Regions from separate parts of the Pseudomonas sp. rhizo66 genome, predicted to be linked through region 4. Evidence: predicted binding sites of a transcription regulator. Region 4 holds the regulator's gene; each other region holds the start of a gene.
What was found. The regulator FliA, encoded in region 4, starts transcription of late flagellar genes. The targets are predictions, from matches to a motif close to CTAAAGTTTNNNNNNNNNNNGCCGNTAA.
Positions count from the first base shown of each region.

Region 1: the regulator FliA is predicted to act here: its motif matches at 1,633-1,660, upstream of QZR14_RS17950 (methyl-accepting chemotaxis protein).
Region 2: the regulator FliA is predicted to act here: its motif matches at 6,128-6,155, upstream of QZR14_RS07790 (methyl-accepting chemotaxis protein).
Region 3: the regulator FliA is predicted to act here: its motif matches at 4,238-4,265, upstream of QZR14_RS26785 (methyl-accepting chemotaxis protein).

Region 1 is NZ_JAUJWZ010000014.1:165,880-173,385, forward strand. Features, by position in the region: gene QZR14_RS17940 (inorganic phosphate transporter) at 1-273, opposite strand, end outside; gene QZR14_RS17945 (transporter) at 475-1,497, opposite strand; gene QZR14_RS17950 (methyl-accepting chemotaxis protein) at 1,775-3,397, shown strand; gene QZR14_RS17955 (hypothetical protein) at 3,508-3,954, shown strand; gene QZR14_RS17960 (PepSY domain-containing protein) at 4,260-4,565, opposite strand; gene QZR14_RS17965 (glycerophosphodiester phosphodiesterase) at 4,713-5,840, opposite strand; gene QZR14_RS17970 (DUF2025 family protein) at 6,062-6,388, shown strand; gene QZR14_RS17975 (antibiotic biosynthesis monooxygenase family protein) at 6,521-6,826, opposite strand; gene QZR14_RS17980 (CTP synthase C-terminal region-related (seleno)protein) at 6,826-7,506, opposite strand, start outside.
Region 2 is NZ_JAUJWZ010000005.1:91,186-98,691, forward strand. Features, by position in the region: gene QZR14_RS07775 (alpha-2-macroglobulin family protein) at 1-2,028, shown strand, start outside; gene QZR14_RS07780 (DUF2300 domain-containing protein) at 2,030-3,649, shown strand; gene QZR14_RS07785 (YfaP family protein) at 3,653-4,465, shown strand; gene QZR14_RS07790 (methyl-accepting chemotaxis protein) at 4,526-6,082, opposite strand; gene QZR14_RS07795 (S24 family peptidase) at 7,349-7,506, opposite strand, start outside.
Region 3 is NZ_JAUJWZ010000031.1:16,749-24,254, forward strand. Features, by position in the region: gene QZR14_RS26765 (adhesin) at 1-334, opposite strand, end outside; gene QZR14_RS26770 (hypothetical protein) at 336-785, opposite strand; gene QZR14_RS26775 (AAA family ATPase) at 1,144-1,668, opposite strand; gene pnuC (nicotinamide riboside transporter PnuC) at 1,665-2,228, opposite strand; gene QZR14_RS26785 (methyl-accepting chemotaxis protein) at 2,476-4,110, opposite strand; gene QZR14_RS26790 (undecaprenyl-diphosphate phosphatase) at 4,416-5,246, shown strand; gene QZR14_RS26795 (DUF1294 domain-containing protein) at 5,243-5,674, shown strand; gene QZR14_RS26800 (MmcQ/YjbR family DNA-binding protein) at 5,793-6,152, opposite strand; gene QZR14_RS26805 (LysR substrate-binding domain-containing protein) at 6,149-7,057, opposite strand; gene QZR14_RS26810 (FMN-dependent NADH-azoreductase) at 7,186-7,506, shown strand, end outside.
Region 4 is NZ_JAUJWZ010000019.1:40,943-48,448, reverse strand. Features, by position in the region: gene flhA (flagellar biosynthesis protein FlhA) at 1-2,071, shown strand, start outside; gene flhF (flagellar biosynthesis protein FlhF) at 2,083-3,423, shown strand; gene fleN (flagellar synthesis regulator FleN) at 3,540-4,370, shown strand; gene fliA (RNA polymerase sigma factor FliA) at 4,367-5,107, shown strand; gene QZR14_RS21680 (chemotaxis response regulator CheY) at 5,274-5,645, shown strand; gene QZR14_RS21675 (protein phosphatase CheZ) at 5,664-6,452, shown strand; gene QZR14_RS21670 (chemotaxis protein CheA) at 6,507-7,506, shown strand, end outside.

The DNA.
Region 1 (7,506 bases), on a different contig from region 4:
CGCGACGGCGTTGGCGGTGTCGTGGAAACCGTTGACGAACTCAAAACCCAGGGCAATCAGCAGCGCCACCCCGAGCAGCAGGAACGGCGTCCATGTGGTGACCACCGTGCCGAGTTCGTGCATGTCGTGCATCAGGCTGTAGGCGGTGAACAGCATCCCCATGGCCAGCACCGCGAAAAAGATCACGTAGGTGAACGGGCCGGTTTTTTTATCAAGAGCCGGCCTGCCGCTGGCGGCGGACGCAGGGCTGCCGGTCAGGGAGGGAGTAGCCATGGCAGGACAATCCTGAGCGAGGGAAGGAATGTCGCCCATGATCGTTGCAGAATGTTACAGAGAGACTGCGCCATGTCAGTGTTTGGCTGATTAACCTGACCATTGATCTGGAGGCAAAATCAAAAGATCGCAGCCTTCGGCAGCTCCTACAGGGGGAACTTATTCCAAGGTAGGAGCTGCCGAAGGCTGCGATCTTTGCTCTTAGTAATCCCCGCGCTTGCGAAACGCCCAACGCCCGGCAATCACGGTAAACGTCGCCACCAGCGCAACCAGAATCCAGAACCCTTCCGGATCCTGCGCCAACGGCACCCCACCCACATTCATCCCGAAGAAACCGGCAATGATGTTGATCGGCAGCGCCAGCACCGTGACCACGGTCAGGGTGAACAGCGTGCGGTTGCTCTGTTCGTTGAGGTTGGCGGCGATCTCTTCCTGCAACAGTTTGATCCGCTCGCCGAGGGCGGTGAGGTCGTTGATGATCAGCGCAAACTCCTCGGTGGATTTGCGCAGTTCCTTGACGTCCTCCTTCTGCAACCAGGGCGGTGGCCGGTTGAGCAGACGCAGCAGTGAACCCGGCTCCAGCGCCAGCAGCCGTTGCAGGCGCACTAGCACCCGGCGATTGGCACCGAGTTCGGCACGGTTGGTCGACAGCCGCGAGGAGAGCAATTCATCCTCGACCTGGTCGACGCTCATGCTGGTCTTGCGCACGATCTGCGTCAGCACTTCGCCTTGATCACGGAGCAGATGCACAAGCAACTCCGAGGGTGAACGAAAGCGCTCGCCGGCCTTCACCGACGAGCGCAGTTTGTCCACCGAGTGCAGCGGTTGCAGACGCGCACTGACGATCAGTTTGCTGCGCACACAGACCCACAGCGTCGACACGTCCGAGGAGACCATGCTGCTGAGGTTGAACACCACATCGTTGACCACCGCCAGCAACGCCGAGTCGACATGCTCGATGCGCGTCGACCGCGAGCCTTCATGCAATGCCTCGAAAAACTCCTCGGGCAATTGCAGATGACTTTTCATCCAGCGCTCGCACGCCGCATGCGCCAGATTGAGGTGCAGCCAAAGGAATTCACCGCTGTCGCTGTCGGCCTGCAAACAGCGCAATGCCGTGGCCGAGTCGACTTCGCGGCCACGTTCACCGGGCAGGAAGCGATAACCATAGAGCAGGCCAAACAGATCGGGATCGCGATGGCTGATATCGAGGCTGTGGTTCATGAAGGCTCGCTGCGAGGAGGGTGCGTCGGTCGCGCAAATGGCAGGTTCACTGAGCCGCATCATCGCAATGTCACATGACGTTTATGTGACAGCAAAGTGACGTCAATTCAGCGACTTACCGGCGGTCTGATTTTCTTCAAGAAGTGCTCTGGTGCGCCGATCACAGGTGCGTTAGGTTGCGCGCCATTGGCCATGAGCCAAGGCTCGCCGACAGGGATGTCCGGCAAAATTTCACGCCTTACCGGGCGTGCCTCATCCTTGTCCTGAGTATCTTTCGATGCTGCAAAAATCCCTGAGAGCGCAAATTCTCGCCCTGCTGAGCGGCAGCCTGCTGGCGGTGCTGTTGATTGCCCTGGCCTGTTTTCATTTCCTGTCCAACGGCGTGCAGAGTTACAGCCAGTTGATCGCCGGTCCCTTGCACACTTCGCAATTGATCGACGAGGCCAACCTGCAATTCAAGGTGCAGGTCCAGGAATGGAAAAACGTCCTGCTGCGCGGCAAGCAACCGGCGGATCTGGCCAAGTACTGGGGCCAGTTCGAAGACCGTCAGCGCGCTGTGCAGAACATCCTCGGTGAACTGGCCAGCCAGAAAGGCATCGAACCGGCGCTGAAAACCCGTATCGAACGTCTGCGTGAAGAACATCGCTTGCTCGGTGCTGCCTACCAGAAGGGCCGCGATGCCTATGTAGCAGCCGGTGGCGATCCGACGGCGGGCGACAGCGCGGTCAAAGGTGTCGACCGTGCCGCCAGCGATCAGATGAGCGAACTGGTGGCCGAGTTGCGCAAACAGGGCACCGAACAATCGGCGCTGATCAGTGCCGAGGCCGATCGCACCGTGTGGCTGGGGCTGTTGGTGATGCTCGCATCGAGCCTGATGATCGGCCTGCTGAGCCTGTGGCTGGTCAACCGCAACCTGGTCGAACCGATTCGCAAACTGATCGATTACGTCACTCAGTTGAGCCGCGGCAAACTCGCCGAGCGCGTGGTCAGCGACCGCCAGGATGAACTGGGCAATCTCGGCGCCGCCGCCAACATCCTGCGCGATTTCCTCGCCGAAACCTTCACCCGTTTGCAGCGCAGCGCCAGCGATCTGGACAGCGCCAGCGGTGAGTTGAACGCCATCGCCACGACCATGGCCGGCGGCACCAACGAGCAGTTCAATCGCACAGATCAAGTGGCCACGGCGATGAACGAAATGTCCGCCACCGCCCAGGAAGTGGCGCGTCACGCCGCCGACGCCGCACGGGCCGCCGACGATGCGGATCAGTCCGCCCAGCAGGGTGAAAAGGTCATGCAGAGCACCATTCACTCGATCACTCAGATGCGCGGCGAAATCGCCAATACCGCCACGGTGATCCGTCGTCTAGAAGCCGACAGCGGCCGCATCGGCAAAGTGCTGGAAGTGATTCGCGGTATCGCTGAGCAGACCAATCTGCTGGCCTTGAACGCGGCAATCGAAGCGGCGCGTGCCGGTGAGGCCGGGCGTGGTTTTGCCGTGGTCGCCGATGAAGTGCGCAACCTCGCACAACGCACTGCCGAGTCGATCATCGAGATCAACCAGATCATCCAGAGCGTGCAGACCGGCGCGGTGGACGCGGCGCAAGCCATCGACAGCGGCCAGACGCGCAGTGATGAAAGCGTCGAGCAGGTGACCCAGGCCGGCGCGATGCTGGAGCGCATCACCCACGCGGTGGAAGCGATCCGCGACATGAACCGTCAGATCGCCACCGCTGCCGAAGAGCAGACCTCAGTGGCCGAGGACATCTCGCGCAACCTTACCGAGATCACCTCGATCGCCAGCACCAACCTCGACAATGTGCAGCGCACCGAAAGCGCCAGCCAGAACCTGCATGCTCTGTCGGGGCAACTGAACGAAGTCACTGCTCGCCTGAGCGCCTGACGGCATTGACCGTGTACCGGTTCGGATACCGAGTCGGTACACAGTCGATCTCAAATTGAGGCGGCTGTGGTCGATGACCGGTTATCCATAACCGTTATTGGAGTACTTCCATGGTCAGCATCACGTCTGTTTCGATCAATCAGACCGTTAGCACACCCACCAGCAAAACGTCGATCAGTGACGTTGGTGACGACACATCTACCTCAGCAACCGCCAGCACGGGCGCGACGGCCGATACCGGTAAAGTCGGCGCCGGTGGTGGGGCCGCTCCGGCGGGTGACAGCAGCTCCAGCAGCAGTGAAGAGTCGGATTCGGTAAAAGAACTGCGCAAGCAGATTGCCGAGTTGCAGAAGCAATTGCAGGAGGAGCAGCAAGCGCTGCAAGCGGCGCAGGCGAAGCAGGAAAGTTCGGATGCCAAGGCTGTCGAAGTAGGCGCCGCACAGGCGCAGATCACTGCCACCTCGGCCTCCCTGTCAACTGCAACGGCCTCGCTGTTGCAGGCGTTGCAAGATTCCGACTCGAGCACTTCGGGTTCGTTGGTCAGCACCTCGGTGTGATGCCTTTTCCCCTCACCCTAGCCCTCTCCCGGAGGGAGAGGGGACTGACCGCGGGGACTATTCGAGCTACGCCGACCTGAGATTTCGAGGCGCACTCAGGTCCTTGGTGTTTCCTTGTCGGCATCAAGATTGCGAGTCGAACTCAGGTCTTGAATAGCCCCCGATCGGCTCCCTTTCCCCTCGCCCCCATTGGGGGAGAGGGCTGGGGTGAGGGGGAGAAAATCTCACTGACACCAAATCAAAAAAGCCGAACGCAAAAAAGCCGCACGATCTTTCAATCGTGCGGCTCTTGGCGGTGCGTTCAATCAAGTGTCTTGCTTGTTGCTCAGCACTTTGCCGGTAGTTGCATCAAAGTCCACATCGAACTCTTTACCGTCAGCGGTCTTCAGTTCAACTTCGTACTCATAACCGTTGAAGTGGTTATCCAGGTCGGTGTCAGTGATGGTCGCACCCGGGTACAGTTTCAGCGCTTCGGCGTTCATCGATTCCAGCGACTTGATCTTGCCTTCCTTGACCAGTTGCGGGATCTGGTCGACGCGGACATCAGCCTGGGCCAGGCCAGCGGTGAGGGTCAGGGCAGCGGCGGTAAACAGGGCAGTCAAAGTTTTCATGAGTTCGTTCCTTGCTTGTTTAAGTGCGTGTTCTGTTGAAGTGGGTTCAGATTATCCACTGCAACTTAACTCACCCTTAAAACAACGCATCGCGCGCAGGACTCGCAGGAGCGAACCTGCTCGCGATGGGAATACCCGGATTTCAGATCAGAACCCGTTGTTCTTCAACACCTGATCAACACTGCCGGCCGCCGGGCGTTTGTAGAACTTCAACAGTTCGCTGGCGCGGTTGGTGAAGATGCCGTCGACACCGGCTGCCATGACTTTCTCGAAGTCCACCGGCTCATCAACGGTGTAGACGTGCACCAGCATGCCCTGATCGTGGGTGTATTGGTTCATCCACGGTTGCACCAGATCCGAATAGCTCTGGTCGCCGCCCTTGGTCAGCTTCGCCGACGGGCCGGTGCCGATTGCACCTTGCGCCTTGGCGTAGTCCACCCATTGCTTGAATTCGGCTTCGGACTTGGGTTCTTGTTTGCCGTAGAAAACGTTTTTGTCTTTCTCGCCGGACTCGGCAAAGGTCACTTTCGATTTCGGTTCGATGCTGCCTTCGCCGACCCACAGCAGGAGGATCTTCGGCACTTGCGGCATTTCTTTTTCCAGCAGGGCGAGGCTGTTTTTCTCGAACGTCTGCAGGATCACCTTGCCTTTACCCTGACCAACACCTAGTGCGCTTTTCGCCAGCTTCGAACCGGCCGGGCTCAGCCAGCCACGATCCTGAAGTTTCTCTTTCAGGTCTTTCTCGATCCCGGGAAACAGCTGCGGCTCTTTGGTTTCGATGTACAGGCCCGGCTTGTGTTGCGGATTGGCCTGGGCGATGTCGATGATTTCATCGAGGGTCAGAATTTTCAGCCCGGCGTAGGACGGGCGGGCGCGATCCGGGTACTTGGTGTTGAACCAGCTGCCAGCGTCGAGGGTTTTCAGTTCGGCCATGGTGAACGCGGTGGCCGAGGCATCCTTGCGCTCCGGAAACTTGGTGGCGACGTCGGTGGTGCGTTGCAGGTTGTCGTCGTGCAGGGCGAACAGCACGCCGTCCTTGCTGCGCTGCAGGTCCATTTCCAGGTAATCGGCGCCGAGGTCGCGGGCCAGTTTATAGGACGCGGCGGTGGATTCCGGAGCATCGAAGGACGCTCCACGGTGAGCGATCACCGCCGGGTGCGGGATGCCATTGGCGGCAGCGATCGCCTTCGGGTCGGTTTGGCTGGCGGCGTGTGCCTGACCGAGGCCGAGCAGCAGGCTCAGGACCAGAGCGCTTTTGGTGAAAGTGGCGGGCATGTTCGAGTTCCTTTCGCAGGGCATTTTCAAAGACGTACCTTTTAACAACTGAATCGATCGCGTGCTATCGCAAGACCGACATAAACGTATTAAAAGCGATTTTTCCTGCACTTTTGTGGCGCGGTTTGCAGTACGCTTGCCCTCGGCAGACGTCCCGGCAGAGGGCGCGCCGCTCCGTTGCCCTGCGTGTAAACCATCGATCATCTTTCGTGAGGTTTACCATGCGCATCACCTCCCAACTCATCTGCCAGGCTGCCGACGATCTCAAGGGTTTTGTCGGCCTCAACCGCAAGACCGGCCAGTACATCGTGCGCTTCAGCGAGGATTCGTTCGGCATGGACGTGGCGGATGACGGCATTGTTCCTGTGAATGAATTCGTCTGGGTGCCGGCAACAGCACAGACCATGACCCTTAAACGCGAGTTGATTCAGTTGCTGCTGGATCAGAACATCGATGAGCGGATCAACATCACCGAACCGTTGCGGGTGTATATGAGCAAGGTTGAAGTGCCGGAGATTGTCGCGGTGCGCAGTCTGGTGCGCGGCTGAAGTTTTTTAGTGGCTGTACCGGCCCCATCGCTGGCAAGCCAGCTCCCACAGGTACGTTGTGATCTTCAGAGCAGCGCATAACCTGTGGGAGCTGGCTTGCCAGCGATGAGGCCGGTGAGTTCACCACCCACATCACAGGCTGAACCGATACTCACGCTCAACCCGGCACACCCGCGTATGAAACGCCGAATACCATTCCGAGCGCCCACGCTGTTGAATCAACCGATGCTCCGGGTTCTGCCGCCACGCCAGAATCGCCGCTTCGCTTTGCCAGTACGACACCGTAATCCCCACGCCATCCGCCCCTCGAACCGACTCCACGCCAAGAAACCCGGGCTGTTCGCGCACCAACGATTCCATGCGCAAAGCCGCCTCGGCATAGCCGTTATCACCCTCGGTACGGGTCGAGGTAAAAATCACCGCAAAGCAGGAAGTCATCAACGCGCCTGCGCGCAAGCGTCGACAAACGCGCGCACCAGCGGCGGCATCTGCCCTTTGAGCGCGGCACGTTCCGGCTGAAACAACGTCGCGACAAAGAACCGGTGATCCTTGAGTTCAATCGCACGCAAATCCCCTGACGAATCATGACCCACAGCTTGTAGCCGATCGTTCAACAGTTGCCGTTCGAACAGCGGATTCACACCGAAGCGGCAGCGGTAGCCTTCACTAATCTGCGACGTTTCGTACGCCTTGGCGATCAACGAGCCGGGCACCAGGTGAATGCTGTCCACCGCTTCGACCAGCGAACAGGTCAACGGCGTGAGTACCGCGCGTTCTGAGTCGGGCGATGTTTCACCATGTTCCGCATCCACCCAGCCCAACACGTTGCGGGAAAATTCCAGCACCGCATGCTGAAAACCGCCGCAGGTGCCGAGGAAAGGGCGCTGCTGTTCGCGGGCAAAACGGATTGCTCGCAGTGCGCCGTCTTCGCTTTTATAAGGACTGGCGGGTACGCACCAGAAACCGTCGAACTCGCCGAGTGGCGTGTCGGCGTGAATCTGCTCGGTGGGCAGCCATTGGAATTGCACGTCCCGGTTGAGGTGTTCGGCAACCAGACCGAGGGCGACAGGAATGGCTTGGTGAGCGGTGACTTGCGGGTCGTAATCGCCAATCAGGGC
Region 2 (7,506 bases), on a different contig from region 4:
CGAGGGGTGAAAGTGCTGGAGCGTCCGCGTCGTGAAGACGTCGACACCGCCGCATGGCAGCCGGAGTTGTTGACCGGTGCCGACGGTAAAACCCGTTTCACCTTCAAGATGCCGGACTCGCTGACCCGCTGGCGCATCACCGCCCGCGCGATCGCCGATGATGGTCAGGTCGGGCAGAAGAAGCAGTTCGTCCGTTCGGAAAAACCGCTGTACCTGAAGTGGAGCGGGCCGAGCAAATTCCGTAAGGGTGATCAGCCGCAACTCGGCGTGTTCGCGTTCAGTCAGGCCGAGAAACCGCTCAAGGCTGAACTGGTCACGCATTACGCGGGCGCCGAACAACGCCTGCCGGTGACCCTGAACAACGGCATCAACTACCTGCCGCTGCCGGCGTTCACGTTGGCTTCCGGCGAGTGGACGGCGGAGCTGGTGCAGGACGGCAAGACCGCTGACTCTCTGGCCGTGCGCCTGAGTGCGACCGGTGACGGCTGGCAAGTGACGCAGACGCAAAGCCTTGATGTCGCCAGCGGTGACACACCGTTGAGCCTGCCGGCCGACGCCAGCGATATTCGCCTGCGTCTGGATGACAGTCCGCAAGCGCTGTTCCGTTCCGCACTCGATGATCTGCTCAGCTATCCGTATGGCGGCGTCGAGCAGACCGCCAGCCGTTTGCTGCCGCTGAGCATTGCCTATCCATCGCTGGCATCGAATCCGCAGATCCGTGATCGCTTGCGTCTGATCATGCAGAACAGCCGTCTGCGTCTGGTGCAAATGGCCGGGCCGTCGGCGAGCTTCACCTGGTGGGGCTACGACGGTGAACCGGATGCATTCCTCACCGCCTACGCCTACTACGCCGACTGGAACGCTAGCCAGGTGCTGGAATTGACCTTGCCGCCGGAGCATTGGCAGCGAGTGCTGGAGGTGTACGCCAAGCAAGCGCCGAACACGCCATTGCTGCAACGGGCGCTGATTCTGTCGTTCGCCAAGCAGATGCATCTGCCAGTGAACACCTTGCTCAGCGGCTTGATGGAGGATCTCGCCAAGGCCGGTGAAGGCAACGCCGAAACCCTGATGGACGATGGCGAAGACAGTCTGGTGATGAGTGATCCGGATTCGGCGCTCGGTCTGGCGGCGGCGCGGGTATTGACTGCTTCGTTGGCCACACAGTCGAAGGTTGCCTTGCCGGATGCGTTCAATCGTCAAGTAGCTGCGGCGCAACAGCGTCTGGCGGTCAGCTCGCAGCCGTTTGCCGAAGCGCTGAACCTGTCGCTGCAAGCGTTCGATCAGGCGCGTGCGACGGCGTTGTTGCAACGATTGCTGCCGCAGCAATCGACCCTCGAACGTGCGCTGGCGCTGACCTGGCTGCAACGCAGCATCGCCCAGGCTTCGCCGACCATTGCCCTGACGCCGGGTGAAGGCTGGAAGAAAAACTACGGCGCTACCGGTGAGATGTACTGGACTTGGCAAGGCGCCAATCCGGTGCCGAGCGTGTTGACGGTGTCCGGCACGCAAGAGCGCCCGCTACGCGCGGCACTGAGTTTCCAGACCCAGCAACCGGCGGTCGATCCGATGGCCGTGACCATCACCCGTCGCCTGTCGCGACTGGTGCCGGGTGATGAAGCCTTCACCTTCAAACTGGAGCCGGTCGGGACCAAGCCGCTGTCCAGTGACAGCCTGTACCTGGACGAAGTGATCCTCACCAGCAAAGCGCCGAAACCGCTGCGCTACGGCATGCTCGAAGTGCCGCTGCCACCGGGCGCCGATGTCGAGCGCACCACGTGGGGCATCAAGTTGCAGGGCAAGGACGGTACCGAGCCGACCGCGCTGGAGAAGGCGCGATTCGAACCGGGACAACTGGCCTACGCGGTGCCGGTCGATGCGCTGAGCGGCGAATTGCGCCTGCGCCATCTGGTGCGCTTCTCGCAGAAGGGCCAGTTCAGCCTGCCGCCAGTGCGTTTCAAACAGGTCTACGCGCCGCAGCATCAGGCCCAGGAAGCGAAAGCCGCCCTTGGTCAGGTCACGGTCAACTGACATGACCCGGCCGCTGCTGTGGCTGCTGATGTGTGTGATGCCTGCGCTGGCGACGGCGCAGGATGAGCTGTTGCGCGTTGCCTATAAGGGCGAGTTGTTGTCGCTGAACCAGACGCAACTGATCGCTCGTGAACCGTTGCCGACGTCGCTGGATACGCCGCTGGGCAGTCTGTGGAAATTGTTTGTCTATGCGTGGCTGGTCGATACCGGTGCTCGCGAGCCGGCGTATGAATGTCGCGGGCAATCGAAGGAAGAGGTTTATTGCTGCTCGGCGGGTGGCAGGATCGAGCGTGATCAGGCGTTGGTGAAATCCTGCGGGTTGTATTTTGAGCCTGCGCGGTTGGGCATTTCTTCTGCCGATTGGCGCACGTATTGGCAGGCGCGGCGGGCGCCGTCGTGGTTGCTGGATTTACCCTCGGTGCAGCCAGCTCAACGGGTTTCCGTGGCTGAGTTGCTGAAGGTTTTGGCCTCGTTACCGGCGCAGGATCAGGCGCGTCGAGTGTTGCTCGATGTGGTACTGAATGCGGCGGATGGCAATGTCGTCGGCGAACTCGGCGGACGCCTGCGGGTGAAAACCTGGAGCTGGCTCGGCGATCAGGATCCGCAGTCGCGGCAGGGTGGTTTCGCCGGTTGGACGGCGGACGGCTCGCCGGTCTGGGCGGGTGGGCGAGGCACCAGTCAGATGGTCTTGCGCCATTATGGGCAGGCGTTGGCGACGGTGTTGCCCGCGGCATGGCCCGCTGAGACGGGGCGTTGTGTCGAAGTCAGCCTGTTTTCGAAGTACCCGGTTTCCAAGGTGTCAGCGGGTGATCGCGTCGCCACATCCGGTCCGTTGCAGGGCGACTACCGCGTCGAATTCGCCAATGGCAACGCGCTGGATATCCACAGCGACGGCGAACTGTTTCTGCTCAACGACAAACTGGTCGCCAGGCTTGATCGCGAAGAGTACGTCGCCCGCGTACTGGAGCGCGAAGCCAAACCGGAACCTGCCGAAGCCGCCAAAGCCCTCGCCGTGGCGATTCGCACTTATCTGCTGCAAAACGCCACGCGCAACGGCGATTGCCTGAGCATCGACGACAGCAGCAATCGCCAACGCGTCGCACCGCGACCGGCTTCGGCCGAATCCCGCAACATCGCCGCATGGACGGCAGACCTCGTGCTGGCCGGCAGCACCGTCACCTATCACTCCGATCAACCCGGCCCGGACAAACTCGCCTGGCAACAAGCCGTCGAGCAAGCTAATGCCGGTCAGCGTTACGACGCGATTCTGCTGCACGCCTATCCGCGCGCCAGCCTCAGTCGTTGGGACAACCCGGTCGCTTCCTGCGAAGCGCTGCCCGCCGCGCAGGACTGGCTACAGAAACAGCGACGCGGCTGGCGCCCGAAACTGGAAAGCGAAACCGGCTACAACGAGGTCAACACATTTGCCGTGTGCAAACTGGCTTTCGGCAGGCCCTTCGTCGACCGCGAACGCCAACGCATCTACGTGCGCGGCGTGCTGACCTTGCAGGATCGCCTCGACCTGACCCACGAATATCTGCACTTGGCCTTTGAAGCACATCCCAGTGGCCAGGATGAAACCTACATCGAAGGGCTCGCCCGTCATCTTTTGCTGGAATAGACCATGACACTCCGTTATCCACAGGTCTTGCTGCTGCTCTGCACCTTGACTGCGCTCTCGCCAGCCATCGCTGCCGACGGCGTCAAACTCGACACCCCGATCGGAGGTTGGCGCAGCGGCGCGCCGGAAGGCGAGGGCGAAAGCTTCCGCCAAACCGTCAACTACCCGGCCTCATCGGTCAACACCCCGCTCGGCCAGGCCAACACCGCCCGTATCAACGGTGAGATCAAAGCTGCGCGGAAGGACAACGAACCCGGCCGCCTGATCGTCAACGGCGTGAGCATGCCGCTGAAAATCGACGACAGCGGCCGCTTCGACCGCCCGTTCTCCTTCCCCAACGGCAGCAACAGCGTCGAAGTGCGCAGCCCCGACGGCCAGCAACGCCACCGCACACAATTCCTCAACACTAGCGGCGGCGCTACTCCGGCCAAGTTGCGCGTACTGCTGGCATGGGACAGCGACGGCACCGACCTCGACCTGCACTTGATCACTCCCGACGGTGCGCACATCTGGTACGGCAATCGCGTCGCACCTAACGGCGCCGCACTCGATGTCGACGTCACCACCGGCTACGGCCCGGAAATCTTCGCCATGCCGGCGCCGATCAAGGGGCAGTATCTGGTGTATGTGAATTACTACGGCGGTGGGTATCGCGGGGATGACGAGGGTGGGGATGATGCCGTGCAGGCGCTGACCACGGCGCAGGTGACGGTGATTACTGAGGAAGGGACGCCGAGCGAGAAGATGGAGACGTTCTTGATCCCGATGCGGGCGGTGGGTGAGCTGACGTTGGTTAAGGCGTTCAGTTATCCGTGAATTTACTCTCGACGGTGTGAGGCCAGGCGCCGCCATGAGCGGGCAGCGCCTGCCTCGGGCTCATACTTTGAAACGACCAACCAGAGCTTCCAGTTCATGCCCCAGCCGCGCCAGTTCAATACTCGACGACGCGGTTTCTTCACAGGTACTTGCTGTCTGATCTGAAATGTCGCGAACGTTGATCACGCTGCGATTGATTTCCTCGGTTACGGCACTTTGTTGATCCGCCGCGGTGGCTATCTGCTGATTCATGGACTGGATAATGGATACCTTGGCGGTAATGTTTTCCAGAGCGTTGACGGCGCGATGGGTAAAGTCCACGCTGCTTTCGCTCAGGAGCAGGCTGCTGTCCATGCCTGAAGCGACGGCATGAGTGCCGCTTTGCACACCGGCGACCAGATTTTCAATTTCTTCAGTGGAGCGCTGGGTGCGCAAGGCCAGATTACGCACTTCATCGGCAACCACTGCAAAACCGCGACCAGCCTCCCCTGCGCGAGCCGCTTCAATGGCGGCATTCAGCGCCAGCAAGTTGGTTTGCTGGGCCACGGCCTTGATCACATCCAGCACACCGCCTATTTTGTCGCTTTGTTCCTGAAGGTGGCGCACAGCCTCTGCCGAGCAGTTGAGTTCCTCCGCCAGACGCTTGATCTGAGCGATGGCGTCACCGACGATCTGCTCCCCCTCGCAGGCTTGCTGATCTGCGACAGTTGCGGCAGCCGACGCTTCTTCGGCATTGCGTGCGACGTTTTGCACAGTGGCGGTCATTTCGTTCATTGCAGTGGCAACGTGATCAGTCTCGACCTTCTGATTGTTCACGCCTGTATTCGTTTGCTCGGTAATGGCCGATAGCTGTTCTGCAGCGCTTGCTACCTGGATGACACCGGCGCGAATACCATCGATCAGCTCGTGCAGGTTGAGCGTCATCCGCTGTAGACCCGATTGCAACAGGCCCAACTCATCACGCCGATCAACCTGAATCTGGTGGCTTAAATCACCTTCGGCAATACGATTGACCGCCTCAAGTGTGCCTCTTAGCGGGGTGACGATCTGTCGAGTAATAACCCATGCCGCCAGTGTGCCGAGCAGCAAAGCCAGGGCGGCTACAAGGCTCAGCAGGGTTTTGGCGGACTCGGCATCGGTAGCGCGCTTGGTGTTTTGCGAATCAATGAGTTTTTGCGTGGTGTCGAGCAACTGATCGCCCAACTGCGCCATTCGTTTGAACATGGGGGCCTGATCAATGTTGGGCTTGACCAGTTCTTGCAGCAGTTGTCCATATTCCGTCGCTGCGCTGATCTGTTGCTGAATCAGCTCGTGATCTACCGGTACGATGAATTCTCCTTTGATACTGGTCAGGTGGGCCAGCAGGCTATCTAGCGTTTGCTGCAAGGGTCGATAGGCATCCGGTTGAGGATTGCCACCTATGCGTAAACGAATGATTCGCAAGTCTTTCGTGTAATTACTGACTTGAGCAATTTTCTCAATCTTGATGCCGCGCTCGGTCAGTGCGTTAACGGTATACCAGCCAGAGGCTGCGATTAACAACGTAAGTCCTAATACCAGTCCAAACCCCAGACTAAGTTTAGCGCTGACACGGATATCGCTGATCCAGCCGAACATAAGGACTCCAGGTAATAATGGGTTTAGATTGATCTTGGTGCTCTGATGTCGACCATGAGTCGTGAATCTTTAACTTTGCGGCTGCTATTAATTGCGGGTGAGTAATTTTTAGTCTGTTGCTCAGAAAAATATTCAGCACCGCTGCTATATGATGCCGGCTAACTGAAAGGTTACAGCTTAAAGCCCGCCTGAGTTGTGAGCGCTCTTCGGCGGTTGGCCACAGACATCAAAGGAAGATAAAACAACATGCTTCATTCTTTAGTCGAATAGGCAGAGTTGTCGTGATCTGGATAGCCCGGATCCACGGACTTTTCTGCGGGGGCAGTTGCTGTATGAACTGCAAAGCTTAGAGGTGAACCAGCTGCTTCAGGTAAAAGAACAGTTGGTCCTGACAAGTTCTGTACTGGCCTTCGAGCTTTTCCACTTCCCACATTCGAGCCAGCCACACGTCATCACATGCTGCGTTTATTTGATTGACTGCAGTTTTCCAAGCGATGCGCGCGCTGTCTATAGCGTGGAGGAATTGCAGTAGTTTCTCATCTATCGGTATCGTACCCAGCGGGTATTGGCTCAAAGACATTTTAGTTCCAGAACTAACTGGTGGTCGGATTGGCTTTTGTGGTGGGTACTATAATCGCCGGTGTCAACGGGCCAGTATTCGACTAATGGCGAAGAGGCTTTATAAATATTGAGTTTTCTTGGTTTCAGTTATTCATAGGTCTTATTTTTGTTTGTGGGCCATCTGGATGCGCGGTGCCTTTTAGAAGTTGACCGGCGATGGAAAATTGCCTGATTCGTTTCAGCGCGGTCAGCCAGGTATAAAACCCGTGCTGGATGTACTTCGCGTTTATTTATCCATGCAACAGATCGGGGGGGCATGCCAGAAGGTTCTGATCATCGGAAGCACCTGACCTGGTTTTTCTACAGGCATTAAAAAGCCGGCTTGTGGCCGGCTTCTCGGGGACTGGCTTGGTTTATTTTTGGTAAACCGCGCCAGCCTTCAAAACGTACATCCGGATCTGCGTCCGGCTGTGGGACTTGGTCAGACGTTGGTCTGCCGCGTCGGGCGCTCTCTGAGCCGCGGGGCGGGTCGATGCGCAAATGTGGGGCGCAGGATACTGAGTTTTGTTGTGGATTCCCAGCCTGAAGTGCGGGTTAGAGCGACTTCTTCGCCAGAAATCCGGGATTTGTACCGATTGTCCGGGCCTCTTCGCGAGCAGGCTCGCTCCCACAGGGTTCAGTGCAAACTTGAAAAACCGCATCAAGTCATAGAAACGGCACCACCGGCCGCCGCTTGCTCACCGTAGACCACCAGAACACCCAGCCCAATATATGAATCCGTTGCTCCTCGATCTGTGCCGGGCGGAACACTTCGTCCGGGTATTCGGCGTTGTTGTGGCTGCGCAGGCGCAAGCCGTTGCCGG
Region 3 (7,506 bases), on a different contig from region 4:
TCTGGTTGTTGGCCCCGGCGCCCTGGTTCACACCCAGGATCCCGTTGCCATTGCTGAAAGAGTTGCCGCCAATGTTGGCGCTGGCATTCATCGAGCGATCGGCTGGTGTGTCGATCCTCTGGATAACGCTGGTGGTGGCATGCGATTCGGTGCCGATGGCGATTGCCTTGGTGTTGGCTTGTTGCATCTGGTCACCGGCGGCCTGGTTGACGTTGAAGTTGCCGCGATACTGAGCCCCGGAATCCTGAAGGTTGGCGTTGTTCACTGACGCGGGGTCGGCAGCCATGGCAGTGGTGCAGCCAAGCAAGGCAAGCAAAAGGAATGAACGATTCATCTCATTGGCCTCCGGCCATACGGGTCAGAGGGGCAAGACCGGTGCTCATGGCCCGGTTGACCGTATTGGAGATCGATGTGCCAGAGCCGCCACCGTGGCCGGCACTCATGCCTGGCATACCGTTGGGATTGGTCAGCGTGTTCATGCCGGGCAGGTTCGAGTTCGGTGTGGTCATGTTGCCGCGAATCGAAGAACCACTGGCGACACTGGCAAAGTCACCGTCACTGAGTTCGGTGTTGCTCAGGGTCTGATTGATGCGAGCCGACGGGTTGGCATTGACGGTGGTCGGGTAGGGGTCTTTGCCACCATTGCGACCGATAGGAATAGGTTGAACGTCACGGTTGAGGACAATCACACCGTTGCCTTCCGCTTGCACGTTGAAGCTGATCAACGTACTGGCTGCTGATCCGATCAGCAGAAGGCAGGTCAAACCTTTTTTGATATTCCCCACGGCTGCAATTCCTTCTTCAGTGGGCTGGCCCTAGTCAGCGTTGTGAAGGAGAGAGCGAATGCTGTGCCGCTTTTTAAATGTTGTTGACTTTCAATGGTTTGCGAAATAAACGCAGAGGGCTGATACACAATCTGTTTCATGCTTGAAACACGCACGGTCGCGCTGACCGGTCTATTGGCTGAACAAAGCTCTGGAACAGGGGGTTACGCCATGGTGTTTCAGTTGCTTTACAACTGCCATGACAAATCGGTGAATCGTGCTGAAACGGGCGCTTTGCACTCGGACGAGTGTTTCAGGAATGGACACTTTGCCCCCAAAACAGGGGGAAACACCGGGGAATCTGCCCCCGGTGAACGGGTCACTCGGCCAGCAGTTGCTCGACGGCAGCAAATGCGCGCAACTGGCGTTCGGCCCAATTGCCCCGGATAACCTGAAAACGCTGACGGTGGTTTTCCAGCCAGTTTTGCGTGGCCTGGTAAAACGCCAGTCGCTCGTGCAGGTCCGGTTGGCAGCGCTGACCGTCGTCGGTCCAGTCGATCTGTTCCGGGGACAAAAGAAGGTGCAGGTCGTAATGCCGCGCCAGCAACTCGGATTCCAGCCAGTGCGGACAATCGCCGAACAGTGTCTGGCTCCACAGGATATTGCTCAGCAAATGGGTGTCGAGAATCAGCAGCGCCGGCTGCTGCTGTCGCGCCTGATCTTCCCATTGCAGTTGGCCCCGGGCTATTTCAGGGATATCGGCCAGACAGGTATCGCGGGAATTGAGCTCGATAAACCGACGTACATATTCATCCACGCGCACCCCGCCAAAGCGTTGTTGCAGGCCCGCCGCCAGCCAGCTCTTGCCGGTGGATTCGGGGCCGGTCAGGACCACCACCTTCATGTGCGCAGCGCCGGGTCAGCGCGCCATTCGCGAAAGCCCTGAATCGCCAGCAGGGTAAACAGACCGTACAGCGCAGCAGTGAGGTACAGCCCCTTATAGATGAACAGCCCAACAAAAATCACATCGAGCACGAACCACAGCGCCCAGCATTGCAGGCGTTTCTGCGCCATCCACAGCTGCGCAACCAGGCTGAAACCGGTGAGAGCCGCATCCAGCCACGGTTGCGCGGCGTCGGTCCAGTGGGCCATGGCCGCGCCCAGCAGCAGACTGCCGACCGCCCCAACGCCGAGGCCGATCAGGATAGAGCGTTGATCGAGGCGCGTGACTTCGCGGCCATCGTGCATCGTCCCGGCGCGGGTCCATTGCCACCAGCCATAGACTTGCAGCGCGGCGTAGATCACTTGCAGCAACATGTCCGAGTACAGCTTCACTTCAAAGAAGATCCAGCTATAGAGCAACACCATGACCAGACCGATCGGCCAGCACCACGGATTCTGTTTGACCGTCAGCCATACGGCGATTACCCCGAGGGCGGCGGCAAACAGTTCGAGCCCGGACATGGAGGTTCCTTGGGGGAGAGAAAGAAGGGGCGGATTGTACTGCATTGGGCCAAACCCCTCACCCTAACCCTCTCCCGGAGGAAGAGGGGACTGACCGAGTTGGATGTTCGAGATACGCCGACCTGATCTTTCTGCGTTGATTCCATAATCGACTCGATTTTTCAGGTCGACGTATAGCTTGAGACACCTCGGTCAGCCCCCTCTCCTCGGGGAGAGGGCTGGGGCGGGTTCACCAGGGTTACACGGGTCAGACGCGGAACTGGCGCAGGAGGGCGTTGAGTTGCTCGCTCAATTGGCCAAGTTTCAGGCTGGCCGCACTCGACTGTTCGGCCGCAATGGCCGTGCTGTGCGAGAGGCCGGCGGCCTGGGTGACGTTCTGATTGATGTCTTCGACCACATGCGCCTGTTGTAGCGTTGCGCTGGCAATCGACGCATTCAGCCCATTGAGATTACGCAGCGCCTGCCCAATCGCATTCAGACTCGCCCCGGCCAACCCCGCCTGTTCGATGGTCAACTGCGACGCCTTGCTGCTGTCGCTGATCACTTTTACGGCAGCTTCGGAATGGTTCTGCAGGCGCTCGATCATCGACTGGATTTCCGCCGTCGACTTCTGCGTACGCTGTGCCAACAGGCGCACTTCATCCGCCACCACGGCAAACCCGCGACCTTGCTCACCGGCCCGCGCCGCTTCGATGGCAGCATTGAGGGCGAGCAGGTTGGTCTGTTCGGCAATCGAGCGAATCACTTCCAATACGCTGCCGATCTGCGTGCTTTCGGCGGCGAGGGTGCGGATCACTTCAACCGCTTGATCAATCGTGCCGGACAGCTTGTCGATCTGCTGCAAGCTGCCGTCGATGTTGATCTGGCCCTGTTGCGCCTGCGCCTCGGCATCGCGCATTTCCGCGGCGGCGTGTTCGGCGTTTTTCGCCACGTCTTGGACGCCATAGGTCACTTCGTTGATCGCGGTGGCCACCAGTTCCATCTGCTGCGATTGCTGCTGGCTGCGTTGCTGCGCTTGCGCGGCGTCGTTGCCCAGTTCGCTGGAGGATTGGCCCAGCGCACTGGCCGACACTTGCAAGTCACCGATCACTCGACGCAGCTTGGCGGTAAAGGCGTTGAAGTGATGCGCCAGTTCAGTGACTTCATCCTTGCCATGGGTATCGAGGCTGCGGGTCAGGTCGCTTTCGCCACTGGCGATGTTGGCCATGGCGTTCACGGTTTCCTGCAGCGGACGGACAATGCTGCGCGCGATGAGGATCACCAGCAACGCCATGATCACGGCGATGGCCAAGCCGATGACCGTAGCCTTGATCACTTGAGCCCGGAATTCTGTCTGCACGTCGTCAACGTACACGCCGGAGCCGAGCACCCAGCCCCACGGCTCGAACAGTTTGACGTAGGAGGTCTTGGCCACCGGCTCACTGGCGCCAGGTTTCGGCCAGCGGTAGTCGACCATGCCGGCGCCCTTGGACTTGGCGATGGCGACCATCTCGTTGAACACCGCAAAACCGTCCGGATCGCGGATCGCCGAGAGGTTCTGACCTTCCAGTTTCGGGTTGGTCGGGTGCATGACCATCACGGGCGTGAGGTCGTTGATCCAGAAATAATCGCTCTGGTCGTAGCGCAGGCCACGAATCGCCGTCAGGGCCTGTTTTTGCGCCGTTTCTTTGGTCAGAGTGCCAGCGGTTTCGAGGTCGTGGTAATAGGTCAGCAGGCCGCTGGCGGTCTGCACCACGTGTTGGGTTTTCTGGGCCTTGGCGTGGTAGAGATCGTCATGGATCTGCTTGAGCATCAACACGCCCAAGGTCAGCAACATGACCACCGCCACAATCAAGATGAGCCACAAGCGTCGGCTGATCGACACACTGCGCAAGCTGTTCATAACGCTGTCACTCCGGATTCTTTTTCTTGTAATAAACGACCGCCAGCATCCAACCACGATTCAGTGAGCGGGCATACGCGACCCAAGTCGTATAACGCGGCAGCGCTATTAAGGCTTGTCTGTTAGGATTTCGGCCCCGCGCGTGAAAACCTGAATCCAAATTGATATTTCACGGAATTTTGACCGTTTCGTGTGGATCCTGTGCGTGCGGAATCGGTACAGCCATTTGCAGCTACGCTGATCGCAGTGAACGCTAGAAAAATACTATCGGAGCATGCCCGCGCGCATCGCTCTTTGGGGGATTGATGGATCTTTGGACGGCCTTGCAGGCACTGATACTAGGAGTTGTAGAAGGGCTGACGGAGTTTTTGCCCATTTCCAGTACCGGACACCAGATCATTGTTGCCGACTTGCTCGAGTTCGGCGGCGAACGGGCCATGGCGTTTAATATCATCATCCAGCTCGGCGCGATCCTCGCGGTGGTCTGGGAGTTTCGGCGCAAGATTCTCGACGTGGTCATCGGCTTGCCGACCCAGCCGAGCGCACGGCGTTTTACCGCCAACCTGCTGATCGCGTTTCTGCCCGCCGTGGTGCTCGGCGTGATCTTTGCCGACCTGATCCACGAATACCTGTTCAACCCGATTACCGTCGCGGCCGCGTTGGTGGTGGGCGGCATCATCATGTTGTGGGCGGAAAAGCGTCAGCATGAAGTGCACGCCGAAACGGTCGACGAGATCACCTGGAAAGATGCCCTCAAAGTCGGTTTCGCCCAGTGCCTGGCGATGATCCCCGGCACTTCGCGTTCCGGCTCGACGATCATTGGCGGGTTGCTGTTCGGCCTGTCCCGCAAGACCGCCACCGAGTTTTCCTTCTTCCTTGCGATGCCGACCATGGTCGGTGCGGCGGTCTACTCGGGCTACAAGTACCGCGACCTGTTTGTGCCTGCGGACTTCCCGGTGTTCGCCATCGGTTTTGTCACCGCGTTCATCTTCGCCATGATCGCCGTGCGCGGCTTGCTCAAGTTCATCGCCAGCCACAGCTATGCGGCGTTTGCCTGGTACCGGATTGTGTTCGGTCTGCTGATTCTGGCGACCTGGCAGTTTGGCTGGGTTGACTGGGCGGCGGCCAGGCCATGAGTGATTCCCGCGCACGCCGGCCCGAGGGGCGTCCTTCGGGCGGCAACAATATTCAGCATCTGAAGCTGAAACTGGTGGTTCTGCTGATCGTCTGCGCGTTGCCGTTGTTCGGCTCGGTGTCGATGTGGTTGCGCGGGATCTCTTTGGTGCCGCTGACGGCTTACGGCGTGGTCAGTGTGTTGGCGTTCTTCATGTACTGGGCGGACAAACGCAAGGTGCGCACCGATGCCTGGCGCACACCGGAAAACATCCTGCATGCCGTGGAACTGGCGGGCGGCTGGCCGGGTGCGTTGATCGCCCAGCAGGTGTTCCGGCACAAGACGCGCAAGGTGTCGTTCCAGATTCTGTTCTGGGTGATTGTGCTGCTGCATCAGGTGTTCTGGATCGACCAGTTGTTTCTTGGCTCGAACCTGCTAACCCTGTTTTGAACACACCGCAATTCCCTATGTAGGAGCTGCCGAAGGCTGCGATCTTTTGATCTTGCTTTTAAAAGATCAAAGTCAAAAGATCGCAGCCTTCGGCAGCTCCTACACAGGGGGATTGGGGTTACAGCAATAAACCGATTTGGGTTTTTTTCGGCAATTTGCTCACCACCAGTTGATGCGAACGCTGCAGTAATCCCTGCAACTCCTCAGCAGCCAACGGGTAAGGCGGGTGCATGATGATCCACTGCGCCCGCGCCAGATACGGCGCCGGATGAATGCCGGGGCGGTCGCAATGACCGAGAAACAGATCCTTGTCGACCTTGAACGCCAGCGAGTCCCCGCGCAGCCCCTGCAAGGCAAACATCTTGTTGCCGGCAATCGAAAACACCCGCACGCCGCCCCACTTGTAATCTTCCCGAGCGCCCGGCAATGCCAGGCAGAACTCCGCCACGTCGGCTTCGCTCATCTTTCCCTTGCTCATAACAACCGCTCCCCACAGGCATTGAACGATTCGACCAGATGATCGATCCATGCGCGCACCGCTGGCATCACTCCGCGCCGATGCGGATACACCGCTTGCAGCCAGCCACCGGGCAGAGACCACTCTGGCAGCATCTGCACCAGCGTGCCGTTTTCCAGTTCCGCTTCGCAATACATCATCGGCAACAGGGTAAACCCCTGACCGGCAAGGACGCAGGTTTTGCGCACGACAAAATCGTCGATGCCCAAGCGAGCCTCCATGTTCAGTTCGAAACTGTGGCCCTGCTGATCGAGCAGACGCACATGGACCATGCGATCCGCCTCCAGCGCGCCCAACACGGGCAGATGCTTCAGGTCTTGCGGATGGTTGATCGTTTTGCCTTGCAAAAACGCCGGACTGGCCACCACGACCATTTGCGCCTGACGCAAACGCCGGGTCACCAACAGCGGATCCTCGTCACCGTGTTCACGCACGCGCAGCGCGACGTCAAAACCTTCGCCGACCAGATCGACCCGGCGATTGAGCAACACCACTTCCAGTTGCACCTGAGGGAATTTGCCGAGGAAGTCGCTAATGACCCACGGCAACATTTCCCGGGCCAGACCGGTGGGGCAGGACACGCGCAGCCGACCGCGCGGCTCGCTCGACATGCTCGCCACCGCCTCATCGGCCATTTCCGCTTCCAGCAACATTGCCTGACAGTGACGCAAGTAACGTTCGCCAACCGCAGTGAGATTGAGTTGTCGGGTGGTGCGCTGCAGCAAGCGTGCGCCGAGGCGTTCTTCCAGTTCGGCAATGCGCCGTGACAAGCGGGACTTGGGAATCCCGAGCAATCGCCCGGCCGCAGCAAAACCGCCGGCCTCGACGACTTTGGCGAAATAGTAGAGATCGTTGAGGTCTTGCATCAGGGATATCCGACTGTTCTATCAGTGGGACAAACTATCGCATTTCAGGCGGCTAATCATCCATTGGTTTCTTGCGTAGGATTGTCTCCATTCCGTCGCCACCGGCGATTCCTTCCAGGAGATTCCACATGAAACTGCTGCATATCGATTCGAGCATTCTGGGCGACAACTCGGCTTCCCGTCAGTTGAGCAGCGAAGTCGTCAAAGCCTGGCAAGCCGCCGAACCAAGCGCCGTGGTGACCTACCGCGACCTGGCCGCTGACGCCATCAGCCATTTCTCGTCGACCACCCTGGTGGCTGCCGGTACCACTGCTGAACTGCGTAACGCCGCACAACAGCACGAAGCCGAACTGAGCGCTTCGACCCTGGCCGAGTTCATCGCTGCCGACGCGGTTGTAATCGCCGCTCCGATGTACAACTTCACCGTACCGACCCAACTCAAGGCGTGG
Region 4 (7,506 bases):
CAATCTGGGCGTGCCGTTGTTGCTGCTGGTCATGCTGGCGATGATGATGTTGCCGGTGCCGCCGTTCCTGCTCGACGTGTTCTTCACCTTCAACATTGCCCTGTCGATCGTCGTCCTGCTGGTTTGCGTGTACGCGCTGCGGCCGCTGGATTTCGCCGTGTTCCCGACGATTCTGCTGGTCGCGACGTTGCTGCGGCTGGCGTTGAACGTGGCCTCGACGCGGGTGGTGATGCTCCACGGTCAGGACGGCCACGCCGCCGCCGGTAAGGTGATTCAGGCCTTCGGTGAGGTGGTGATCGGCGGTAACTACGTGGTCGGTATCGTGGTCTTCGCGATTCTGATGATCATCAACTTCGTCGTAGTGACCAAGGGTGCCGGGCGGATTTCCGAGGTGAGCGCGCGCTTCACCCTCGATGCGATGCCCGGCAAACAAATGGCGATCGACGCTGACCTCAACGCCGGCCTGATCGACCAGAACCAGGCCAAGATGCGCCGTCAGGAAGTCGCCCAAGAGGCCGAGTTCTACGGTTCGATGGACGGTGCCAGCAAGTTCGTCCGCGGTGACGCCATCGCCGGCCTGCTGATTCTGTTCATCAACCTCATCGGCGGTATGGCCGTCGGTATCTTCCAGCACAACATGAGCTTCGGCGATGCGGGCAAGGTTTACGCCTTGCTGACCATTGGTGACGGTTTGGTGGCGCAATTGCCATCACTGTTGTTATCAACAGCGGCGGCGATCATGGTGACCCGTGCTTCCGGTTCGGAAGACATGGGCAAACAGATCAATCGCCAGATGTTCGCCTCGCCGAAAGCGCTGGCGGTGGCCGCCGGTCTGATGGCGGTCATGGGCCTGGTGCCGGGCATGCCGCACTTCTCGTTCCTGAGCATGGCGGCGCTGGCCGCTGGCGGCGCGTACCTGTTCTGGAAGAAGCAGAATGTGGCCAAGGTTGTGGCGTTGGAGGAGGTCAAGCGCCAGCAGGATTTGCTGCCGTCGCCGGCCCGCGCCATGGAAACCAAAGAGCTGGGCTGGGATGACGTGACGCCGATCGACATGATCGGCCTGGAAGTCGGTTATCGCCTGATTCCATTGGTCGATCGCAACCAGGGCGGGCAATTGCTGGCGCGGATCAAGGGCGTGCGCAAGAAGCTCTCGCAGGATCTGGGTTTCCTGATGCCGACCGTGCACATTCGCGACAACCTCGACTTGGCGCCAAGCGCCTATCGCCTGACCCTGATGGGCGTGATCCTCGCCGAAGCCGAGATCTATCCGGATCGCGAACTGGCGATCAACCCGGGCCAGGTGTACGGCACGCTCAACGGCATCAACGCCAAAGATCCGGCTTTCGGCCTCGAGGCGGTGTGGATCGAAATCAGCCAGCGTGCCCAGGCACAATCGCTCGGTTACACCGTGGTCGACGCCAGCACCGTGGTTGCGACCCACTTGAACCAGATTCTGTACAAGCACTCCAGCGAGCTGATCGGCCACGAAGAAGTGCAGCAACTCATGCAATTGCTGGCCAAAAGCTCGCCGAAACTGGCAGAAGAGCTGGTGCCGGGCGTGGTCACGTTGTCGCAGTTGCTCAAAGTGCTGCAAGCGCTGCTCGCCGAACACGTGCCGGTGCGCGATATCCGCAGCATTGCCGAAGCCATCGCCAACAACGCCGCGAAGAGTCAAGATACCGCCGCTTTGGTGGCTGCTGTGCGGGTCGGCGTATCGCGCGCCATCGTTCAAAGCATTGTAGGCACTGAGTCCGAGCTGCCTGTGATCACCTTGGAACCAAGGTTGGAACAAATATTGCTCAATAGTCTGCAGAAGGCAGGACAAGGCTCGGAAGAGGGCGTTCTGCTGGAGCCAAGCATGGCCGAGAAGCTGCAGCGTTCGCTCATCGAAGCGGCGCAGCGTCAGGAAATGCAAGGTCAGCCGGTGATCCTTTTGGTCGCTGGCCCGATCCGCGCGATGCTCTCGCGCTTTGGCCGCCTCGCCGTCCCTGGACTGCATGTGCTGGCTTACCAGGAAATACCGGACAACAAGCAAGTGACCATCGTTGCGACAGTAGGGCCCAACGGCTGAGGTAGTGGTTTATGCAAGTTAAGCGTTTCTTTGCCGCCGATATGCGTCAGGCCATGAAGCTGGTTCGTGATGAGCTGGGCGCTGATGCGGCCATCATTGGCAACCGCCGCATTGCCGGCGGTGTCGAGTTGACGGCGGCACTGGATTACAAATTGTCGGCGCTGGCGCCACGGGTTCCGAACATGGAACTCGAAGACGAACTGCGCAAGACCCAGTCGCGCATCGTCACCGCCCAGGCTGAGCTGAGCCTGCGTGGCGAAGCCGACGGCAATAGCAATCGCCAGATCTTTGCCGGGCTGCCGTTGACCGCCGGCCTGCCGCTGACCGCCGCTGAACCGCTGAGCGAGCCGACTTACGCTGCTCCAGCGCGTCCGGCCCCGGCCCCTGCGCAGTCCTCCGGCGGTGTCGATCCGCGTGCACTGGATTCGATGCGTTTTGAATTGAACAGCCTGCGCGAGCTGATGGAAGTTCAGCTCGGCACCCTGGCCTGGAATCAGCTGCAAGGCAGCCGCCCGGCGCAAGCCAATCTGTATCGCCGTCTGCAACGTATCGGCCTCTCCGGCCCGTTGTCGCGCGATCTACTGGCGATGATCACCGATATCGAAGAACCGCGTCAGGCCTGGCGCATGCTGCTGGCGCACCTGGCACGGATGATTGCCGTACCGGAAGTCGAGCCACTGGAAGAGGGCGGTGTGATTGCCATGGTCGGCCCGGCCGGCATGGGCAAGACCACCACGCTGGCCAAACTTGCCGCGCGTTATGTGCTGAAATACGGCGCGCAGAACGTCGCGCTGGTGAGCATGGACAGCTTCCGCATCGGCGCTCAGGAACAACTGAAGACCCTGGGCCGCATTCTCAATGTGCCGGTGACCCACGTTGATCCGGGCCAATCGCTGGTGCAAGCGCTGGACCCATTGCTGCGCAAACGCGTGGTGCTGATCGATACCGCCGGCCTGCAAGCCAGCGATCCAGCCCTGCGCATGCAGCTCGAAAGTCTGGCCGGGCGCGGCATTCGTGCAAAAAATTATCTGGTCTTGGCAACCACCAGCCAGAAACAGGTTCTAACCGCCGCTTATCACAGTTACAAGCGTTGCGGGCTTGCCGGCTGCATCCTGACTAAACTGGATGAAACGGCCAGCCTTGGCGAAGTGTTGAGCCTGGCGATCAGTCATGAATTGCCGGTCGCGTACCTGACCGATGGCCCACGGATTCCGGATGATCTGCATCTGCCGCGCCGTCATCAACTGGTCAGCCGCGCCGTCAGCGTGCAAATGCAGGAAGAACCCAGCGAAGAAGCCATGGCTGACATGTTCGCTGATATCTATCACAGCCCGACCAAGCAGGTAGGCTGAGGTATTCATGAACAGTTTTTGTACCTACATCGATGGTCTGCCATGCATTGTTCCGATCGGGAACGCGCAGCCAGTAATGTGGCCTCCGTCTATGCAAGACAAGGTAAAGAAATAACATGGGCAGCATGCATCCCGTACAGGTGATCGCGGTGACCGGCGGCAAAGGTGGCGTCGGCAAGACTAACGTGTCAGTGAACTTGTCGCTGGCGCTGGCAGAGCTTGGCCGTCGGGTCATGCTGCTGGACGCCGACCTCGGTCTGGCGAACGTTGACGTATTGTTGGGGCTGACCCCTAAACGCACGCTGGCCGACGTCATCGAAGGCCGTTGCGAGTTGCGCGACGTGCTGTTGCAAGGCCCCGGTGGCATCCGCATCGTGCCGGCGGCGTCCGGCACGCAAAGCATGGTGCACCTGAGCCCGGCGCAACATGCCGGCCTGATTCAGGCGTTCAGCGACATCGGCGACAATCTCGACGTATTGGTGATCGACACCGCTGCGGGTATTGGTGACTCGGTAGTCAGTTTTGTGCGCGCCGCGCAAGAAGTGTTGCTGGTGGTCTGCGATGAGCCGACTTCCATTACCGACGCCTACGCGCTGATCAAATTGCTCAACCGCGATTACGGCATGAACCGCTTCCGCGTCCTCGCCAACATGGCGCAGAGCCCGCAGGAAGGGCGCAACCTGTTCGCCAAGTTGACCAAGGTCACGGATCGCTTCCTTGACGTGGCCCTACAATACGTCGGCGCCGTGCCTTACGACGAAAGCGTGCGTAAAGCGGTGCAGAAGCAGCGCGCGGTGTACGAAGCCTTTCCGCGTTCCAAGTGCGCGCTGGCGTTCAAGGCGATTGCGCAGAAGGTCGATACCTGGCCGCTGCCCGCCAACCCGCGTGGCCACCTTGAGTTTTTCGTCGAGCGCCTCGTGCAGCAAACGGCAGGGCCCGTGCTATGACCGCAAGCGGTATGAACTACTACAAGAAGTCGGCACGTGACGCGCAGTACGAGCTGATCGAGCGTTACGCGCCACTGGTCAAACGCATTGCCTACCACTTGCTGGCACGCTTGCCGGCGAGTGTGCAGGTCGAAGACCTGATCCAGGCCGGGATGATCGGCCTGCTCGAAGTCTCGACCAAATATGACGCCAGCAAAGGCGCCAGTTTCGAAACGTACGCGGGCATACGAATCCGCGGCGCGATGCTCGACGAAGTGCGCAAAGGGGATTGGGCGCCACGCTCGGTTCACCGCAATACCCGTATGGTCAGCGACGCAATTCGCTCAATTGAAGCTAAAACCGGCCGTGATGCTAAAGATCACGAGGTTGCGGCCGAACTCCAATTGAGTCTCGACGATTACTACGGGATTTTGAATGACACCTTGGGCAGTCGCCTGTTCAGTTTCGACGACCTGTTGCAGGACGGCGAACACGAAGGGCTGCACGAGGATGGCGCGAGTGCTCATATGGAGCCGTCACGCGATCTGGAAGATGAACGCTTCCAGGCAGCGCTGGCGGACGCGATTGCCAATTTGCCGGAGCGTGAGCGACTGGTGTTGGCGCTGTACTACGACGAAGAGCTGAACCTCAAGGAGATCGGTGAAGTCCTTGGCGTCAGTGAATCGCGGGTCAGCCAGTTACACAGCCAGTGCGCGGCCCGTTTGCGGGGGCGTTTGGGGGAGTGGCGAGCGCGCTGAAGGCAGTGTGGGGACACTGCGAACGAGGCTGGTGCGGTGATGAACGGCACCGGTCTTGCTCTGTTGTGCTCCAGACAGTCTTCGAGTGCTGCGCCGATTGATTGAAGTGGCGCGTCCAGGTGCTGGGCGCGTTTAAGACTGCTTGGAGGTCGAATTGAACAAAGACATGAAAATCCTCATCGTTGATGACTTCTCAACGATGCGGCGGATCATCAAGAACCTGCTGCGTGATCTTGGGTTCACCAACACCGTCGAGGCTGACGATGGCACCACTGCCATTCCAGTGCTCAACAGCGGCAGCATCGACTTTCTGGTAACGGACTGGAACATGCCGGGCATGACCGGTATCGACCTGCTGCGCCATGTGCGTGCCGATGAAAAACTCAAGCACCTGCCAGTCCTGATGGTCACGGCTGAAGCCAAGCGCGAGCAGATCATTGAAGCCGCCCAGGCCGGTGTAAACGGCTACGTAGTCAAACCTTTCACGGCTCAGGCGTTGAAAGACAAAATCGAGAAGATTTTCGAACGCATCGGCTGATGAACGCGCGGGGGAGCTATGGAGCATAACGAATCTTCACAGGGCGATTTCGAATCGACCCTGAAAAAACACGCGGTCGAACTGGTCGAAAGCCTTGAAAAAGGCAGGTTCGGCGACGCTGTGCAACTGATCCATGAGCTCAATCAGACCCGTGACCGCGGCCTGTACCAGGAAGTGGGCAAGCTCACACGTGAACTGCACAGTGCGATCGTCAACTTCCAGATCGATCCGCACATGCCACAGGCCGAGGAAGTGTCGCAAATCACCGACGCCACTGAACGCCTGGGCTATGTGGTCAAGCTGACGGAAGCCGCGGCCAACCGCACCATGGATCTGGTGGAAAGCGCCACGCCGGTGGTCAACAGTCTGGCTGATGAAGCGCAGACCTTGAGCGCCGATTGGGGGCGTTTCATGCGTCGCGAGGTCGGGGCTGAGGAGTTCCGTGAACTGGCGCGCCGGGTCGACGGTTTTCTGTCACGCAGCAGCACGGACAACCGTGCAGTGTCGAGCAATCTCAACGACATCCTGCTGGCCCAGGATTACCAGGACCTGACCGGTCAGGTGATCAAGCGGGTGACCCAACTGGTCACCGAAGTCGAAAGCAATTTGCTCAAACTCGTGCTCATGGCCAGTCAAGTCGACCGCTTTGCGGGCATCGAACATGACCGCGCCGCGATGCTTGCAGAAAAAGATCCACAAAAACATCTCTCGCAGGGTGAAGGTCCGCAGATTCATGCCGATAAACGAGAAGACGTTGTGTCCGGTCAGGACGATGTGGACGATTTGTTATCCAGCCTCGGATTCTAGTGTTTTGGAATTTTAGGTTTTTTGGGTTTTTAGACCTGTAGGAGCACCCCATTAATGAGCTTCGGCGCCGATGAAGAGATCCTTCAGGATTTCCTGGTTGAGGCCGGCGAGATTCTTGAGCAACTGTCCGAACAACTGGTCGAGCTGGAAAGCCGTCCGGATGACGCAGATCTGCTCAACGCAATTTTTCGCGGTTTCCACACTGTAAAAGGGGGCGCCGGCTTCCTTCAGCTCAACGAGCTGGTGGAGTGCTGTCACATCGCCGAAAACGTGTTCGACATCCTGCGCAAGGGTGAGCGTCGCGTTGATGCAGAACTGATGGACGTTGTCCTCGAAGCACTGGACGCGGTGAACAGCATGTTCAGCGAAGTCCGCGAGCGTGCGCCGATCACCGCCGCCACCCCGGAACTGCTGGCCGCCCTGGCGCGCCTGGCCGAACCGCAATCGGCGGACGAAGCCCCGGCTTCGCCAGTGGCCGAGATGATCGAAGAACTGGTCGTCGAAGGCGACGCGTCGGGCGACATCACCGATAACGAATTTGAACAGCTGCTGGACTCGCTGAACGCCGTCAAGGCTGAAGCCGAAGCCCCGGCCGTTGCTGCCCCTGTGCAAACGGCTGCTGAAGCTGCGAGCGATGAAATCACCGATGCCGAGTTCGAGTCGTTGCTCGATCAGTTGCACGGCAAAGGCCAGTTCGCGGCGGATGCCGTGGCACCGACTGCTGCGGCGCCGGCAGCGCCTGCGGCGGGCGACAGCTCGGACATCACCGACGACGAATTCGAAGCCCTGCTCGATCAACTGCATGGCAAGGGCAACTTTGCCGTTGAAGCGCTGGAGTCGGCGATTGCCTCGGCACCGGCTGCGCCAGCCGCACCGACCGCTGCGGCGGCCGGCAGCGATCTGATCAGCGATCACGAGTTCGAATCGCTGCTCGACGAATTGCACGGCAAAGGCAAGTTCACTGACGTTGGTGCCGCGCCTGCCGGCGCCGCTTCGACGGTGGCTGCGCCTGCGGCCAAGGCTGCGGCCGCTCCGGCTGCTGCGCCGAAAGCCG